4 regions of the Vogesella oryzagri genome follow, and region 3 is predicted to be linked to each of the others. Evidence: predicted binding sites of a transcription regulator. Region 3 holds the regulator's gene; each other region holds the start of a gene.

Region 1 (3,950 bases), on a different contig from region 3:
CCGCCGGCGCTCAAGCCCGGCCAGCAGTTCGAAGGGCTGAAGGTAGAAGAAAAACTGCATGCCTCGCCATCCGGCATCGCCTATCGCGTCAGCGATGCCGCCGGCCGGCGCTGGGTGCTGAAGACGCTGCCGGCGACGCTGGCCGGCGACCGCGAGGCGGCGCAGTCGCTGCTGGTGGAAGAATGGCTGCAGCGCCGTGTCAGCTCGCCGTATTTTGCCGAAGTGGCGCCGCTGCCGGCGCGCAGTCACCTGTACTACCTGCTGCGCTGGTACGACGGCCACACCCTGACGCAACGTGCCGGCGACGGCCAGAGCAGTGTGGCCGAGGTGGTGCTGACCGGGCTGGCGCTCACCCGCGCGCTGGCCACCCTGCACCGGCTGGGCATCGTGCATCGCGATGTGAAGCCGGACAATGTGCACCTGGGGCGCGATGGCCAGCTGCGCTTGCTGGATCTGGGCGTGGCCTGGTGTGCCGGCATCAGCGGCGAGGAGCAGGGCGGCAGCGCCGGCACGCCATCGTTCATGGCGCCGCAGCTGTTCGACGGCGCCGCGGCCGATGCCGGCAGCGATCTGTACGCGCTGGGCGTCACCCTGTACTGGCTGCTGTGCGGCCGCTACCCGTATGGCGAGATCGAGGCGTTTCAGCGTCCGCATTTCGGCGCCCCGCAGCCGGTCAGCCGCTACCGGCCGGATGTGCCGCTGTGGCTGGAACGGGTGCTGGCCAAGGCAGTGGACCCGAACGCGGCGCGCCGTTTCGAAACCGCCGAGGAATTCCGCCTGGCACTGGAGCGCGGCGACAGCCAGCCGGTTACCGCCCGCCAGCACGTGCCGTGGGCCGAGCGGCTGTCGATGCGGGTGTGGCGCCGCGTGGCGCTGTGGTCGCTGCTGATCAATTTGCTGTTGTTGTACGCGCTGCTGCTGCACTGAGCCGCGTGTTCCCCTGTTCGCCCCGGCCTTGCCGGGGTGTTTTTTTGGGGGAGCAGGCCGGCGGGCGAGGGCGAACGGCCGCCCGGCTGCCCACCAGCGGTGCGGTTTCCCTGTTTTCGTGCCGCAATGCACCAAGCCAAGGCAAAGGTTGGCCGCAAACGGCGGAAACCAGTGCCGGCAAGCTGGCACGCCAGTTGCTAAACAGTGTCACGTAAAGGTCTCTTGTGCCAATGGCGGCGCAGGAGCGGGACAAAGAGGTCCGTTGCCGTGGGGGTTCCCCGTGGCAGCGGGCTTTTTTTTTTGGTCTGTACCGCAGCAATGCCGCGGTGGTGCAGCCGGCAAGAAAGGATGCAACGCGATGGACAAACAGAAATTGGTCATGGTGGGCAATGGCATGGCCGGGGTGCGCACGCTGGAAGAGCTGCTGAAACTGGCCCCCGATGCCTACGACATCACCGTATTCGGCGCCGAGCCGCACGCCAACTACAACCGCATCATGCTGTCGCCGGTACTGACCGGCGAGCAGACGCTGCCGGAAATCATGCTCAACGACGTGGACTGGTATGCCGACAACGGCATCACCCTGCATTTGGGCAAGCCGGTGGTGGAGATCGACCGTGGCCGCCGCACGGTGCGCGCCGCCGACGGCACCGCGGTGCCGTATGACCGCCTGCTGCTGGCCACCGGCTCCAACCCGTTCATCCTGCCGGTGCCCGGCAAGGACCTGCCGGGGGTGGTGACTTTCCGTGACATCGCCGATGTGAACCAGATGATCGACGCTGCCGGCAGCCATCAGCATGCGGTGGTGATCGGCGGCGGCCTGTTGGGGCTGGAAGCAGCCAACGGCCTGTTGGCGCGCGGCATGAGCGTGACCGTGGTGCACCTGGGCGAATGGCTGCTGGATCGCCAGCTGGACAAGACCGCGGCGCAGCTGCTGCAGCAGAGCCTGGAAGCCAAGGGCCTGAAGTTCCTGCTGCAGAAGCAGACCGCCGAGCTGGTGCAGGGCGAAAGCGGCCGCGTGTGCGCGGTGCGCTTCAAGGATGGCGATGCGGTGCCGGCCGATCTGGTGGTGATGGCGGTGGGCATTCGTCCCAACTACACCCTGGCCGAGCAGTCCGGGCTGTACTGCGACCGCGGCGTGGTGGTGAATGACTTCCTGCAGACTTTCGACCCGCGCGTGTACGCGGTGGGCGAGTGCGTCAGTCACCGTGGCGTCAGCTACGGCCTGGTGGCGCCGCTGTTCGACATGGCCAAGGTGGCGGCCAACCATCTGGCCAACTACGGCATCGCCCGCTACGTGCCGGCGGCCACCTCCACCAAGCTCAAGGTGACCGGCATCGACGTGTTCTCCGCCGGCGATTTCAACGGCGGCGATGGCTGTGAGCAGATCACCCTATCCGACCCGATGGGCGGCGTGTACAAGAAGCTGATCGTGAAGGAAGACAAGCTGGTGGGCGCCTGCCTGTACGGCGACACCGCCGACGGCGGCTGGTACTTCCGCCTGATCCGCGAAGGCCACGCGGTGCACGAAATCCGCGACCAGCTGATGCTGGGCGAAGGCGCCATCGGCGATACCGGCCACGCCGGCCAGAATCGCGCCATGAGCATGCCGGACGAGGCCGAAGTGTGCGGCTGCAACGGCGTGTGCAAGGGCACCATCGTCAAGGCGATCCAGGAAAAGGGCCTGTTCACCGTCGACGACGTGAAGAAGCACACCAAGGCGGCCAGCTCCTGCGGCTCCTGTACCGGCCTGGTGGAGCAGATCCTGATCAACTGCGTCGGCGGCGCCGCCGACGTGAAGCCGAAGGCGGAGAAAGCCATCTGCGGTTGCAGCGACATGAACCACGGCCAGCTGCGGCAGGCGATTCGCGACAAGCACCTCATCACCCTGGCCGACACCTTCCGCCAGCTGGCCTGGCGCAGTCCGGACGGCTGTGCCAGCTGCCGCCCGGCGGTGAACTACTACCTGATTTCCACCTGGCCGGGCGAGGCGAAGGATGACCCGCAGTCGCGCTTCATCAACGAGCGCGTGCACGCCAACATCCAGAAGGACGGCACCTACTCGGTGGTGCCGCGCATGTGGGGCGGGGTGACCAACCCGTCCGAGCTGCGCCGCATCGCCGACGTGGCCGACAAGTATGAAATCCCGATGGTGAAGGTGACCGGCGGCCAACGTATCGACCTGCTGGGGGTGAAGAAGGAAGACCTGCCCAAGGTGTGGCAGGAGCTGGACATGCCGTCCGGCCACGCCTACGGCAAATCCTTGCGCACGGTGAAAACCTGCGTCGGCAGCGAGTTCTGCCGCTTCGGCACCCAGGATTCCACCCAGATGGGCATCGACCTGGAAAAAGACCTGTTCGGCATGTGGAGCCCGGCCAAGGTCAAGCTGGCGGTGTCCGGCTGCCCGCGCAACTGCGCCGAATCCGGCATCAAGGACGTGGGCATCATCGGCGTGGATTCCGGCTGGGAGCTGTACATCGGCGGCAACGGCGGCATCAAGACCGAGGTGGCGGAGTTCTTCTGCAAGGTGAAGACCCGCGAAGAAGTCATGGAATACAGCGGCGCCTTCCTGCAGCTGTACCGCGAGGAGGCGTTCTACCTGGAGCGCACCGTGCACTTCCTGCAGCGCGTCGGCATGGACTACATCAAGCAGCGCGTGCTGAGCGACAACATTGGCCGCAGCGAGCTGTATGCGCGGCTGAAGTTCGCGCTGTCCTTCGAGCAGGACCCGTGGGCCGAGCGCTACGCCAAGGGCGTGGCCAGCCACGAATTCGCCCCGCTTACCGTGTAATGCCGTGCCCCCGGCGCCTGGCCGGGGGCCGCTCTCAAGCAAAGGAAACCAACCATGTCCGAATGGAAAGCCGTCTGCCAGCTGGCCGACATCCCGTCGCAGGGCGCCCGCGTGCTGAAACGCGAAGGCAAGGTGGACATCGCCATCTTCCGCACCGCCGATGACCAGCTGTTCGCGCTGCACGACAAGTGCCCGCACAAGGGCGGCCCGCTGTCGCAGGGCATCGTCTCCG
Region 2 (3,950 bases), on a different contig from region 3:
TGCCGCAGCGACGGTTCTTCCCACACGTGGTCGACGGTCAGGCAGCGCAGGCCGTCGCGGTTCAGGCGGTAGACGCGGCAGTCGCCGACGTGTGCCACGGTAAAGCGCCGCCCGCGCAGCACCAGCACCGACAGCGTGGCCACCAGCGAGCGCCCCTGGCTGCGCAGCCAGCGATTGTGCGCGCCCAGCAGCCGGTCCAGCGCGGCGGAGACTTCCCAGGTTTCCGGCGTGGCGTAGTAATCGGCGCACACCGCGCGCACGCTGGAGCTGGCGGCCAACTTGCCGTCGGCACAGCCGGAGACGCCGTCGGCCAGCGCGAACAAGGCGCCCTTGCCGGCCAGCACCTCGCCATCCGGTAGGCACCAGCCCAGCGCGTCTTCGTTGCGCTCGCGCCGGCCCGGTTCCGAGCACTGGCCGATAGTCAGTTGCAACGCCATGGTGTCTCCCTGCAATGCAGTTGCGCCAAGCCGCTCAGCGCGGCCGGCGCGCGGCAACCGCCCAGACGGCGCCGTTAACAACGCGGTGGGCGACGGCTGGTTGCCGCGCCCACTGCCGGTTTGCTTGCTGCCACGCCGTTCCCTCCCTGCGCCCGGCCTCAGGCTGGCGGTGGGAGGGAACGGGTGGCGCTTAATCGCCAGGCCAGCGCTGCCGGCCCGGCCGCTGCCTTATACCCGGGCTGCCGTCACGCTGGACGAGCCCCAGGTGGTGCGCCAGCGCAGTTTCACCGCGTACAGGCCCACCCAGGCCACCAGCCCCAGGCTGGCGAACAGCCACAGCCCCAGCTGGTAGTTGCCGGTGTGCTGCTTGACCAGACCCAGGCCGGCCGCCAGCAGGAAGCCGCCAATGCCGCCGGCCATGCCGATCAGGCCGGTCATCACGCCGATTTCCTTGCGGAAGCGTTGCGGCACCAGCTGGAACACCGCGCCGTTACCGCAACCCAGCGCCAGCATGGCACCGACAAACAGCGCCAGCGCCAGACTCTGCGACAGCCCGACACCGACCACGGCGATCAGCAGCGCCGCCAGGGTGTACACCACCAGCAGGGTGCGAATGCCACCGATACGGTCGGCCAGCGCACCGCCCAGCGGGCGCATCAGCGAGCCGGCAAACACGCAGGCCGCGGTGTAGTAGCCGGCGGTGACGGCGCCCAGACCGTACTGGTCATGGAAGTAGCCGGGCAAGGCGCTGGCCAGGCCGGCAAAGCCGCCAAAGGTCACGCAGTAGAAGAACATGAACCACCAGCTGTCCTTGTCGCCCAGTACGCGCAGATAGTCGGCCATGGCCTTGGGCGCCGGACGCTGCGGCGCGTTCTTGGCAAACAGGCAGAACAGCACGAACACGATGCCCAGCGGCAGCACCGCCATGCCGAACACGTTCTCCCAGCCGAAAGCTGCGGCCAACCCTGGCGCCAGCAGCGCGGCGAATACCGTGCCGGAGTTGCCGGCACCGGCAATGCCCATCGCCTTGCCCTGATGCTCCGGCGGATACCACTGCGACGCCAGCGGCAGTGATACCGCAAAGGCCGCCCCGGCGACGCCGAGGAACACGCCCAGCAGCAGCGCGTGCTCAAAGCTGTGAATGCCCAGCACCCAGGCCGCGCCCAGCGCCAGCATCACCACCACCTGGCCGATAATGCCGGCGGTGCGCGCCGACAGCCGGTCCACGATCAAGCCCATGCCGAAGCGCAGAATGGCGCCGGCCAGAATCGGCGTTGCCACCATCAGCCCGCGCTGCTGCGCACTCAGGTGCAGGTCGGCGGCGATCTGGATCGCCAACGGCCCCAGGATGTACCACACCATGAAACTCAGATCGAAATACAGAAACGCCATCAGCAGCGTGGGGGTATGCCCTGCTTTCCAGAAGTCCTTGCTCATTTGTATTGCTCCCTTGCCAGTCGTCGCCACAAAACGCAAAAAAGGCCCGCGACGCAGCATGGAGTGCTGCGCGGCGGACCTCGTTGTCCGGGCCCGGCGCCGCCATTGGCAGCCAGGTCTGTGCCGACTACTGAGCAAGCGCCGTGCCTGCTGCAAAGCATCAATTTTCGCGGTTTTGCCGACGTTTTCGCCAGAATGTGGTGCACGGCCGCACCGAAGCGATACTTACGGCGCCAGCTTGGGTTGTTTTGTAACAGAACACTATCGCGATTCATTCTTGTTTGTAGCTGTATTACAATAACCCCGAATCCCAACACCGCTTAACCGGAGTAGACCATGCGCAAATTTGCCGCCGCCCTCGCCCTTGCCACCATCGCCCTGTCGGCTGCCGCTGCCGACAACGTGGTAAAGATCACCGCCAACGAAAACGGCTTCACCCCGGCGCAGCTGAATGTGACCGCCGGCCAGGCCTTCGTGATCGAAGTGCAGAACACCGGCAAGAAAGCAGTGGAGTTCGAGAGCAAGCAGCTGCACGTGGAAAAAGTGATTGCCGCCGGCAAGACCGCCCAGGTGAAAGTGAAGGCACTGAAAGCCGGCAGCTACAAGTTCTTTGACGAGTTCAACGAAGACAAAGCCAAGGGCGAAGTTGTCGCCAAGTAAGCAGCAGGCACATCATGGGTAACGCACTTTTCATCGTCTGGCGGGAAACCGTCGAAGCCATGCTGGTGGTAGGCATCCTGCACAGCTGGCTGAAACAGCACGGCCACGGCACCGGCATGCGCTTCTTGTGGGGCGGCGTGGCAGTTGGCGTCGGGCTGGCCATTCTGCTGGCCTTCGCCATTGTCGGCATTGCCGATGTGCTGACCGATACCGGGCTGGAATACTTCCAGCTGGGCATGGTGGGCGTTGCCGCCGTGTTGATCGTGCAGATGGTGTTCTGGATGCGCGCCCATGGCCGCAAGCTCAAGCGCGAGCTGGAAAGCAGCCTGGCGCAGGCGCAGCAGCAGGCCAACTGGTGGGGCATGCTGGTGGTGGTGGCGCTGGCCGTGGCGCGCGAAAGCTCGGAAGCGGTGGTGTTTCTCTATGGCCTTGGCACCGGTGAAGGCGGCAACCCGCTGTTCTGGCTGATGCTGCCACTGGGTGTGTTGCTGGCCTGGGGAACGTTCTGGCTGTTGCAGCAAAGCAGCCGCTTCCTGACCTGGCAGCGTTTTTTCCGCATCAGCGAAGTGTTGCTGCTGTTGCTGGCCGCCTCGCTACTGGTGAATGCCTGCGAACGGGCGATCAACCTCGACCTGTTGCCTACCCTGCTGGACCCGGTATGGGACAGCAGCGCGCTGTTGAGCGACAACGGCAGCGTGGGGGGCTTCCTGGCCACTTTCACCGGCTACCGCGCGCAGCCGGCGCTGAGTGTGGTGCTGGCCTATGGTGTGTTCTGGTGCAGCGTCTTGTTCGGCTTGCGCCGCCAGGCACGCTAAGCCGTCGCCGCTGTGATGATAAAAACCGGGCCTCGCGCCCGGTTTTTTATTGCCCGTCCCCGACTTGGCGCCCGGCCTGCTGCCGCACAGCGCAAGGCTGCCGCGTTGCCGGCGCGGCGTGTTATTGCCACGCCGCCTGGCGCTGGCTGGCATCCCATTCTTCCTGCGTTGCCCCCTGCACCGGGAAACCCACCGCATAGCCGGCAGGATCGCGGCCATCCCACAGCACGCCATCGATCAGGCGGCTGCTGCGCATGCTGCTAGCCGGCAACGCCACGCCGGCCATTTGCGCCGCCTGCTGATACAGCGCCAGCTGGTTGATCTGCCGGGCAACGGTGAGGTAATCCGGCTCCTCACGCAGCAGCCCCCAGCGCCGGTACTGGGTGAGGAACCACATGCCGTCCGACAGATACGGATAATTCACCCGGCCATCGTCGAAACACTTCAACCCGCCGGCGACGCAGGTGCCGGACAAGCCAGCATTCAGCACCCCGGCCGGTAGCGGCAGGCCGGCGTTTTCCGCCAGCAGCCCGGCCACCACCTCGCGGTTGCGCACATCGTCCACGAAGCGCGAGGCATCCAGCAGTGCCGCAATCAGCGC
Region 3 (3,950 bases):
GGTCCCGAAGCAGATTGGTGTGACGGTCGATGAATTCGCGGGTGCTGTCGATGCCGCGCAGCTGCAGGATGTAGTTGCGCACCGCGGCTTCCACCAGCACCGCCAGGTTGCGGCCGGCGGCCACCGGGAGGATCACCTTGCGCACGGTGACGCCGAGGATGTCCTGGGTTTCGGATTGGATATTCAGCCGGTCCAGTGCCTGCATCGCCTGATCGTTGGCCTTGATCAGCTGGATAATCAGCTTCAGCACCTTCTTCGGGCGTACCGCGGTTTCGCCGAAGATGGTGCGGATGTTGAGGATGCCGAGGCCACGCACTTCCAGGAAGTCGCGCAGCAGCGGCGGGCAGCGGCCTTCCAGCGTTTCCGGGCCGATGCGGTACAGCTCCACCGCGTCGTCGGCCACCAGGCCGTGGCCGCGCGAAATCAGCTCCAGCGCCAGCTCGCTCTTGCCCATTGCCGAGTCGCCCATGATCAGCACACCGATTTCCAGTACGTCCAGAAATACGCCGTGCATCACGGTAGATACGGCCAGGGCGCGCGCCAGGTAGATGCGCAGCACGTCCATCAGGTACGGGCTTTCCAGCGGCGTGCTCATCAGCGGCACGCTGTGGCTCTGGCAGTAGTCCTGCAGCAGCTTGGGCACCGTCTGGCCGTTGGCAACGATCACCACCGCCATGGTCTTGTGGAACAGCTGGTCCAGCGCGGTGCGGGCGGCGGCCTGCTCCAGTTTGTCCAGGTATTCCACCTCGGCCAGACCCAGCACCTGCACCCGGTTGGGGTGAATGAAGTTGAGGTGGCCGACCAGCGCCTGTGTCGGCCGCTGTTCGTCGTTGGAAATCAGGTTGTCGGAGCCGGATTTGCCGGCGATCCAGCTCAGATTGAGTTTGTGCTGATTGTCCTGGAACAGGCGGCGGACACTGACATTAGGCATGGTGGCTGTCTTCGCAAAGCAGGGCGTGCAGGGTGAGGTTATCGGCGCAGCACATTTTCTCGCGCAGGCTGCGGCTGGAGAACAATTGCGCCAGTTCCGACAGCACCTGCAGGTGCAGATCGGTGGCCTGCTCCGGTACCAGCAGCACGAACAGCAGGTTGACCGGCTTGCCGTCCGGGGCCTCGAATGGAATCGGGGTTTTCAGCCGCACGAAGAAGCCGGTAGCGTCCTTCAGGCCCTTGATGCGGCCATGCGGAATGGCGACACCCTGGCCCAGCCCGGTAGAGCCCAGCTTTTCGCGGGCGAACAGGCTGTCGAACACATCGCTGCGTGCAATGCCGAAACTGTTTTCAACCAAGAGGCCGATCTGTTCGAACAGGCGCTTCTTGCTGGAGATCTCCAGGTCCGCCAGTACGTGCGACTGGGGAAGAATCTTGCCGATCAAGCTCATGATGTCTTTAGGGGCGGAAAAACGTCGGCCATTCTACGCTGAGTCCGCCGTTTTCCATAGCAACAGCGTGTCTGGAGGCCAGCAAAAACGGGAGCCTGTGGCTCCCGTTGTTATTTGTGCTGGCGACTGGTTTACAGTGCCGCGTCGGCGGCGTCAGCCTGTGGCGCAATACTACGATGCTCCCCCTGTTTTTCCTTGAACTTCAGTACCTGACGGTCCAGTTTGTCCATCAGGGAATCAATGGCGGCGTACATGTCGGAATCGTTTGCCTCGACATGGATGTCCTTGCCGGCCAGATGCACATTGACCTCCGCTTTTTGTACCAGTTTATCCACGGACAGCGTCACGGTTACGCCGATAACATTATCAACGTGACGGGTGATGCGTTCCAGTTTGCTCTCGATGAAATCGCGCAGGGCGGGGGTAACTTCGAGGTGTAGACCGGTAATTTTGAGGTTCATACCCTGACTCCTTCTGTTGACGATACGGTCGGGCTGGCCGTACCGGGTTTTCGTAGCACTCTTATAGTGCTTTGCGAAGGTTAACTGGCGGTATCTGCATAGCTTCACGATACTTGGCTACGGTGCGCCTGGCAACCTGTATGCCCTGTGCCGTGAGACGATCGGCGATGGCACTATCGGACAGCGGTTTTTTGCTGTCTTCCGCATCGATAATCTGGCGGATATGCGCCTTGATGGCCGTGGCGGAGCATTCGCCGCCACTGTCGGTTTCCAGCGCATTACCGAAGAAATACTTGAGCTCGAACAGGCCACGGCTGCACAGCAGGTATTTCTGGGTTGTGACCCTGGAAATCGTTGACTCATGCAGCCCCAGCTCATCCGCGATGTCTCGCAGAATCAGGGACCGCATTGCCACTTCGCCGTGTTCAAAGAACGCCTGTTGCCTGTCAACGATAGCTTCCGACACTTTCAGGATGGTGTCAAATCGCTGCTGGATGTTTTTCACCAGCCAGCGCGCCTCCTGCAATTGGCCGCTGAGGTTGTGGCTGCTGTCGCGCTGTTGCAGCATGCCGGCATAGAGCTGGTTGACCTGCAGTTTCGGCAGCACGCTGCGGTTGAGCTGGGCGACCCAGCGGCCACGGCGGCGGACAACGTGGATATCCGGCACCACGTAGTGGGTCTCGCCCTGGTCGAAACCGCTGGTCGGCCGCGGCCGCAGGGTGGAGATCAGCTGGTGGGCGGCGCGCAGTTCGGCCTCGCCCACGTTCAGCAGTTTCTTCAGGCGTACAAAGTCGCGGTTGCCCAACAGGGCCAGGTGCTCGCGCACCAGGGTGGTCGCCAGTTCGCGTGACGGCGTGGATGTCGGCAATGCGGCCAACTGCAGTTGCAAGAATTCGGCAAGCTGCCGGCTGCCGATGCCGACCGGCTCGAACTGCAGCAGCAGCTTGCGCAGGTACTCCAGCTCGTCGGTGTCGACGTCCAGTTCCAGCGGCAGGCTGGCGGCAAATTCGTCCAGCGGCGTGGTGAGGTAGCCGTCTTCGTCCAGCTCCTCGATCAGCAGGGTCAGCAGTGCGCTGTCGCGGCGGCTCAACGGCATTTCGCCGATCTGTGCCGCCAAGTGCTCGCGCAGCGTCGGGCGGCACGGGGTGTTGAGAATGGGGTCGAATTCGTCGTCGTCATCACGGCCGCTGCCACCGCCGCCGCTGCCCCAGTCGCCCAGCTCCATTTCATCGCGCTCGCGCGGGCTGTCTTCAGTGCTGCTGCTGTCGCTGCTGGCTTCGTTGCTGACCTGTGCCTCTGCCGGCTCGTGTTCGCTCTGGCTGTCGCCGTCGGCGCGTTCCAGCAGCGGGTTTTCCAGCAGGTAGCGCTCCAGCTCGGTGGAGAGGTCGAGCGTGGACATTTGCAGCAGCTTGATCGACTGCTGCAATTGTGGGGTCAGGGTCAGTTGCTGGCTGACTTTTAGCTGCAGGGACTGTTTCATGCCGCTTTACAGGTGGAAGTGCTCGCCAAGATAAACCTGCCGCACCTGTTCGTTGCTGACCAGTTCGGCGGGCAGGCCGGAAGCCAGCACGCGGCCTTCGGAGATGATGTAGGCGCGGTCGCAGATGCGCAGGGTCTCGCGCACGTTGTGGTCGGTAATCAGTACACCGATGCCGCGTTCCTTGAGGAAGGAAATGATCTTCTGGATGTCGATGACCGCGATCGGGTCGACGCCGGCAAACGGTTCATCCAGCAGGATGAAGCGCGGACGGGTGGCCAGCACGCGGGCGATTTCCACCCGGCGGCGCTCACCGCCGGACAGCGCCATGGCATTGCTGTCGCGCAGGTGATCAATGTGCAGATCGTCCAGCAGCAGTTGCAGCTCGTTTTCCAGCTGTTCGCCGCGATAGCCGGCCACTTCCAGCACCGCCAGGATGTTTTCCTCCACCGTCATCTTGCGGAAGATGGAGGCTTCCTGCGGCAGATAACCCAGCCCCAGGCGGGCGCGCTTGTGGATGGGCAGGTGGGTAATGGTGTCGCCGTTGAGGGTGATGTCACCGGCATCGGCGGCGACCAGACCCACCACCATGTAGAAGCTGGTGGTCTTGCCGGCACCGTTGGGGCCGAG
Region 4 (3,950 bases), on a different contig from region 3:
TTGGGAAAAACCAGGGCGATGGTGGCGCAATAATATTAGCCAAGCAGCATAGCACTGGCCGTGCCTGCCAGCCCATGTTATTGCTAACTATCTGGTATGTAATGTAACTGCACGGCCATTTATGCCATATAAAAAACTAAGAAAAATCAGTATTTTATTGACTTCCTGCTAATTGACCCGTATAACCGACATAGCAGGATGTTCAAGCGCCATATCTATCGATACCTCGTTGCCCACCAAGCTGGTCTTCATTGTTTCCTTATCTATTCCTTGATTATCGTGCTTTATTTGGCATTTTTGCCTTTACCGACACAAGGAGTACACCATGGAAACCGGTACCGTTAAATTCTTCAATGATGCAAAAGGTTTTGGCTTTATCACCCCCGACAACGGTGGCGATGACCTGTTTGCCCATTTCTCTGAAATCAAGGCCGATGGCTTCAAGTCGCTGCACGAAGGCCAGAAGGTAAGCTTCACCCGTGGCATGGGCCAAAAAGGCCCGGCTGCATCTGGCATTCAGCCGCTGTAAGCCTGACCCAGGTTCGCCCTGTAAAGCCCCGCTATGCGGGGCTTTAATCATATTGGCCATCGATTTTCCTTGATCTTCCATCGGGAGTAGCCCGACAACGCTTGGCCAGCTAGCGGCACAGTTGCTGTCGCGAGACTGCTGTGGCGTTCGGGAAAATAGTGGGAATCGGAAAAGCAGCCAGCGGTTGTCTGGACTGATTTCTTCTGAATTCTCACCCGTATTGGATGCGCAAAGAAAAGAGGCTCCTGAGGAGCCTCTTTTGCATCATGCCCAGTTGTCAGAAGTTGCTTTAATTCGGCAGGCCTGATTTTGTCCGCATCGATTTTGTTAGTTCAGCTACCAGTTGGCTTCGCGTTCCGGTGTGGCGGTGATCTGGTGGATCGACAGGTCGGCGCCGTTGAATTCCTCTTCGTCGCTCAGGCGGATGCCCACGGTTTTCTTCAGCAGGCCGTACACCAGATAGCCACCGCCAAAACCGACGGCGATACCGGCCAGGGTGCCCAGCAGCTGCGACCCCAGGCTCACACCACCGGCGCCGCCCAGCCAGTGCTGGCCAAAGATGCCGGCCGCTACGCCGCCCCAGGCGCCGCACAGACCGTGTAGCGGCCATACCCCCAGCACGTCGTCGATCTTCCAGCGGTTCTGCGTCAGGGTGAACAGCCACACGAACATGGCGCCGGCAATGCCACCGACGACCAGCGCGCCCGCCGGGTGCATGATGTCGGAGCCGGCGCACACCGCCACCAGCCCGGCCAGCGGGCCGTTGTGGATGAAGCCCGGGTCGTTCTTGCCCAGCCACATCGCGGTCAGCGTTCCGCCCACCATCGCCATCAGCGAGTTGATAGCTACCAGGCCAGAAATACCGGCCACCTTCTGCGCGCTCATCACGTTAAAGCCGAACCAGCCGACGATCAGGATCCAGGCGCCCAGCGCCAGGAAGGGGATGGACGACGGCGGGTGCGCGGCAATGCGGCCTTCCTTGCTGTAGCGGCCGCGGCGGGCACCCAGGTGCAGCACGGCGGCCAGGCCGATCCAGCCGCCGACCGCGTGCACCACCACCGAGCCGGCGAAATCGTGGAACGGCGCACCAAGGTTGGCCGCAAGCCAATCCTGCACGCCAAAGTGGCCATTCCAGGCAATGCCTTCGAAGAACGGGTACACCAGGCCCACCAGCAGGAAGGTGGCGGCCGATTGCGGGTGGAACTTGGCACGCTCGGCAATGCCGCCGGAGACGATGGCGGGGATGGCGGCGGCAAAGGTCAGCAGGAAGAAGAATTTCACCAGCTCATAACCGCTGTGTTGGCTGATGTGCTGCACATCGCCAAAAAAATTCACGCCGTAGGCCACGCTATAGCCGACAAAGAAGTAGGCGATGGCGGATACCGCGAAGTCGGTGAGGATTTTTACCAGCGCGTTGACCTGATTCTTCTTGCGCACCGTGCCCAGCTCCAGAAAGGCGAAGCCAGCGTGCATGGCCAGGATCATTACCGCGCCGAGCAGCAGAAAGAGAACGTCATTGGGAGAAATGGCGGTCATGAAGGCGTCCCGTTGTTATGCGTGATATTGGGGCATTCATGAGCAATAACGGTGCCAGTTCGCCATTTGGGCACCAAGGCGGGTTTTATGTCAGCCGTGGCGCGATTTTGGTGCCTGCAATGGTGTAAAGCGGTGCGCGCTCAATGGCTTGCGCCGCTTTGGTGCGTACGGTGGTCAGTTGCCCAGCGGCAGGATGGCGGTTTCCTTCACTTCCTCCATCACCACGTAGCTGCGCGACTCGTTGGCCTGCGGCAGCTTGAGCAGGATGTCGCCCAATACCTTGCGGTACATCGACATGTCCGGCAGTCGCACCTTGAGCAGGTAGTCGTATTCACCGGACACCAGGTGGCATTCCAGCACGTCCGGCAGCTTCTGCACCTCGCGGCGGAAGGCGTCGAAGATGTCGCCGGATTTGGCGGACAGCTTGATCTCCACGAATACCAGCAGGCTGGCGCCCAGCGCCTGCGGATTCAGTCGCGCGTGATAGCCCTCGATGACGCCGTCACGCTCCAGTCGGCGCACCCGCTCGGTGCACGGGGTGGTGGACAGGCCCACGGTTTCGGCCAGCTCGGTCATGGAGATACGGGCGTTGGCCTGCAGGTGGTGCAGGATTTTCAGGTCGATGCGGTCAAGTTGGCGCTGCGGCGCACCATTTTTGTATGGCGATTTCACTGTAAATTACCGTTTTTAAAAGAAAATACGCTGCTTATGTGTTTAAACTAAGTTAAAAAAACTGTGTTTCTCTCAATATACTACGGAAATTCACTGGACGGTGTCCAGGTGGTTACATGTACAGCAATCAGACGGGGTTACGCCGTCACGCAGGGGTCTGGAGAAGCGCATGAAAGTCATCGTATTGGGTGGTGGTGTGGTGGGTATTTCCACTGCTTGGTATCTGGCCAAGGCCGGGGTGGATGTAACCGTGATCGAACGTCAGCCGGGTCCGGCGCTGGAAACCAGCTTCGGCAACGCCGGCCAGATTTCTCCGGGCTACGCTGCGCCATGGGCGGCACCGGGCATCCCGATGAAAGCACTGAAGTGGCTGTTCCAGAAACATGCGCCGCTGGCGATCCGCGTCGATGGCAGCACCTACCAGTGGGAGTGGATGGCGCGCATGTTCGCCAACTGCAACTACCAGGATTACAACGTCAACAAAGGCCGCATGATGCGTCTGGCCGAGTACAGCCGCGACAAGATCCGCGAGCTGACTGCCGAGACCGGCCTCGACTTCGAAGGTCGTAAGGGCGGCACCTTGCAGCTGTTCCGCAGCCAGCAGCAAGTAGATGCCATGGGCAAAGACATCGAGGTGCTGAAAGAGTGCGGCGTGGAATACCAGGTGCTGGACGCCGACGGCTGCGCCCGAATCGAGCCGGCGCTGGCCAAAACCAAGCACAAGCTGAAGGGCGGCCTGCGCCTGCCGAACGACGATACCGGCGACTGCCAGTTGTTCACTACTCACCTGGCGGAGATGTGTGCGGCGCTGGGCGTGCAGTTCCTGTGGGGCAAGAGCATCGACGGCATCGAGACCTATGGCAACAAGGTAACCGGCGTGCGTGTGGCAGGCGAGCTGCTGACCGCCGACCACTACGTAGTGGCAACCGGTAGCTACTCGCGCGACATGGTGAAAACCCTGGGTATCGACATCCCGGTGTACCCGGTGAAGGGCTACTCGCTGACCGTGCCAATCACCAATGCCAACGGCGCACCGGTGTCCACCGTGCTAGACGAAACCTACAAGATCGCCATTACCCGTTTTGACAACCGCATCCGTGTTGGCGGTATGGCCGAACTGGCCGGTTTCGATCTTAGCCTGAACCCGAAGCGCCGCGCGACGCTGGAAATGGTGGTCACCGACCTGTACCCGGACGGCGGCGATGTGTCGCGT

The links. The regulator sigma-54, encoded in region 3, starts transcription at its own class of promoters, with help from an activator protein. The targets are predictions, from matches to a motif close to CTGGCACGCTTCATGCTT.
Region 1: the regulator sigma-54 is predicted to act here: its motif matches at 1,110-1,127, upstream of nirB (nitrite reductase large subunit NirB).
Region 2: the regulator sigma-54 is predicted to act here: its motif matches at 2,007-2,024, upstream of ABNW52_RS08380 (nitrate/nitrite transporter).
Region 4: the regulator sigma-54 is predicted to act here: its motif matches at 2,106-2,123, upstream of ABNW52_RS06320 (ammonium transporter).

What each region holds. Positions count from the first base shown of each region.
Region 1 covers NZ_JBEFLD010000004.1:140,580-144,529, forward strand. Annotated here, with positions in the region: gene ABNW52_RS08385 (bifunctional protein-serine/threonine kinase/phosphatase) at 1-927, shown strand, start outside; gene nirB (nitrite reductase large subunit NirB) at 1,286-3,718, shown strand; gene nirD (nitrite reductase small subunit NirD) at 3,773-3,950, shown strand, end outside.
Region 2 covers NZ_JBEFLD010000004.1:136,329-140,278, reverse strand. Annotated here, with positions in the region: gene ABNW52_RS08385 (bifunctional protein-serine/threonine kinase/phosphatase) at 1-437, opposite strand, end outside; gene ABNW52_RS08380 (nitrate/nitrite transporter) at 666-1,874, opposite strand; gene ABNW52_RS08375 (cupredoxin domain-containing protein) at 2,211-2,534, shown strand; gene ABNW52_RS08370 (FTR1 family iron permease) at 2,549-3,349, shown strand; gene ABNW52_RS08365 (CmpA/NrtA family ABC transporter substrate-binding protein) at 3,471-3,950, opposite strand, start outside.
Region 3 covers NZ_JBEFLD010000008.1:109,316-113,265, reverse strand. Annotated here, with positions in the region: gene hprK (HPr(Ser) kinase/phosphatase) at 1-931, opposite strand, end outside; gene ABNW52_RS15435 (PTS sugar transporter subunit IIA) at 924-1,382, opposite strand; gene hpf (ribosome hibernation-promoting factor, HPF/YfiA family) at 1,514-1,843, opposite strand; gene ABNW52_RS15425 (RNA polymerase factor sigma-54) at 1,905-3,323, opposite strand; gene lptB (LPS export ABC transporter ATP-binding protein) at 3,330-3,950, opposite strand, start outside.
Region 4 covers NZ_JBEFLD010000003.1:223,569-227,518, forward strand. Annotated here, with positions in the region: gene ABNW52_RS06315 (cold-shock protein) at 326-529, shown strand; gene ABNW52_RS06320 (ammonium transporter) at 866-2,065, opposite strand; gene ABNW52_RS06325 (winged helix-turn-helix transcriptional regulator) at 2,240-2,737, opposite strand; gene ABNW52_RS06330 (D-amino acid dehydrogenase) at 2,907-3,950, shown strand, end outside.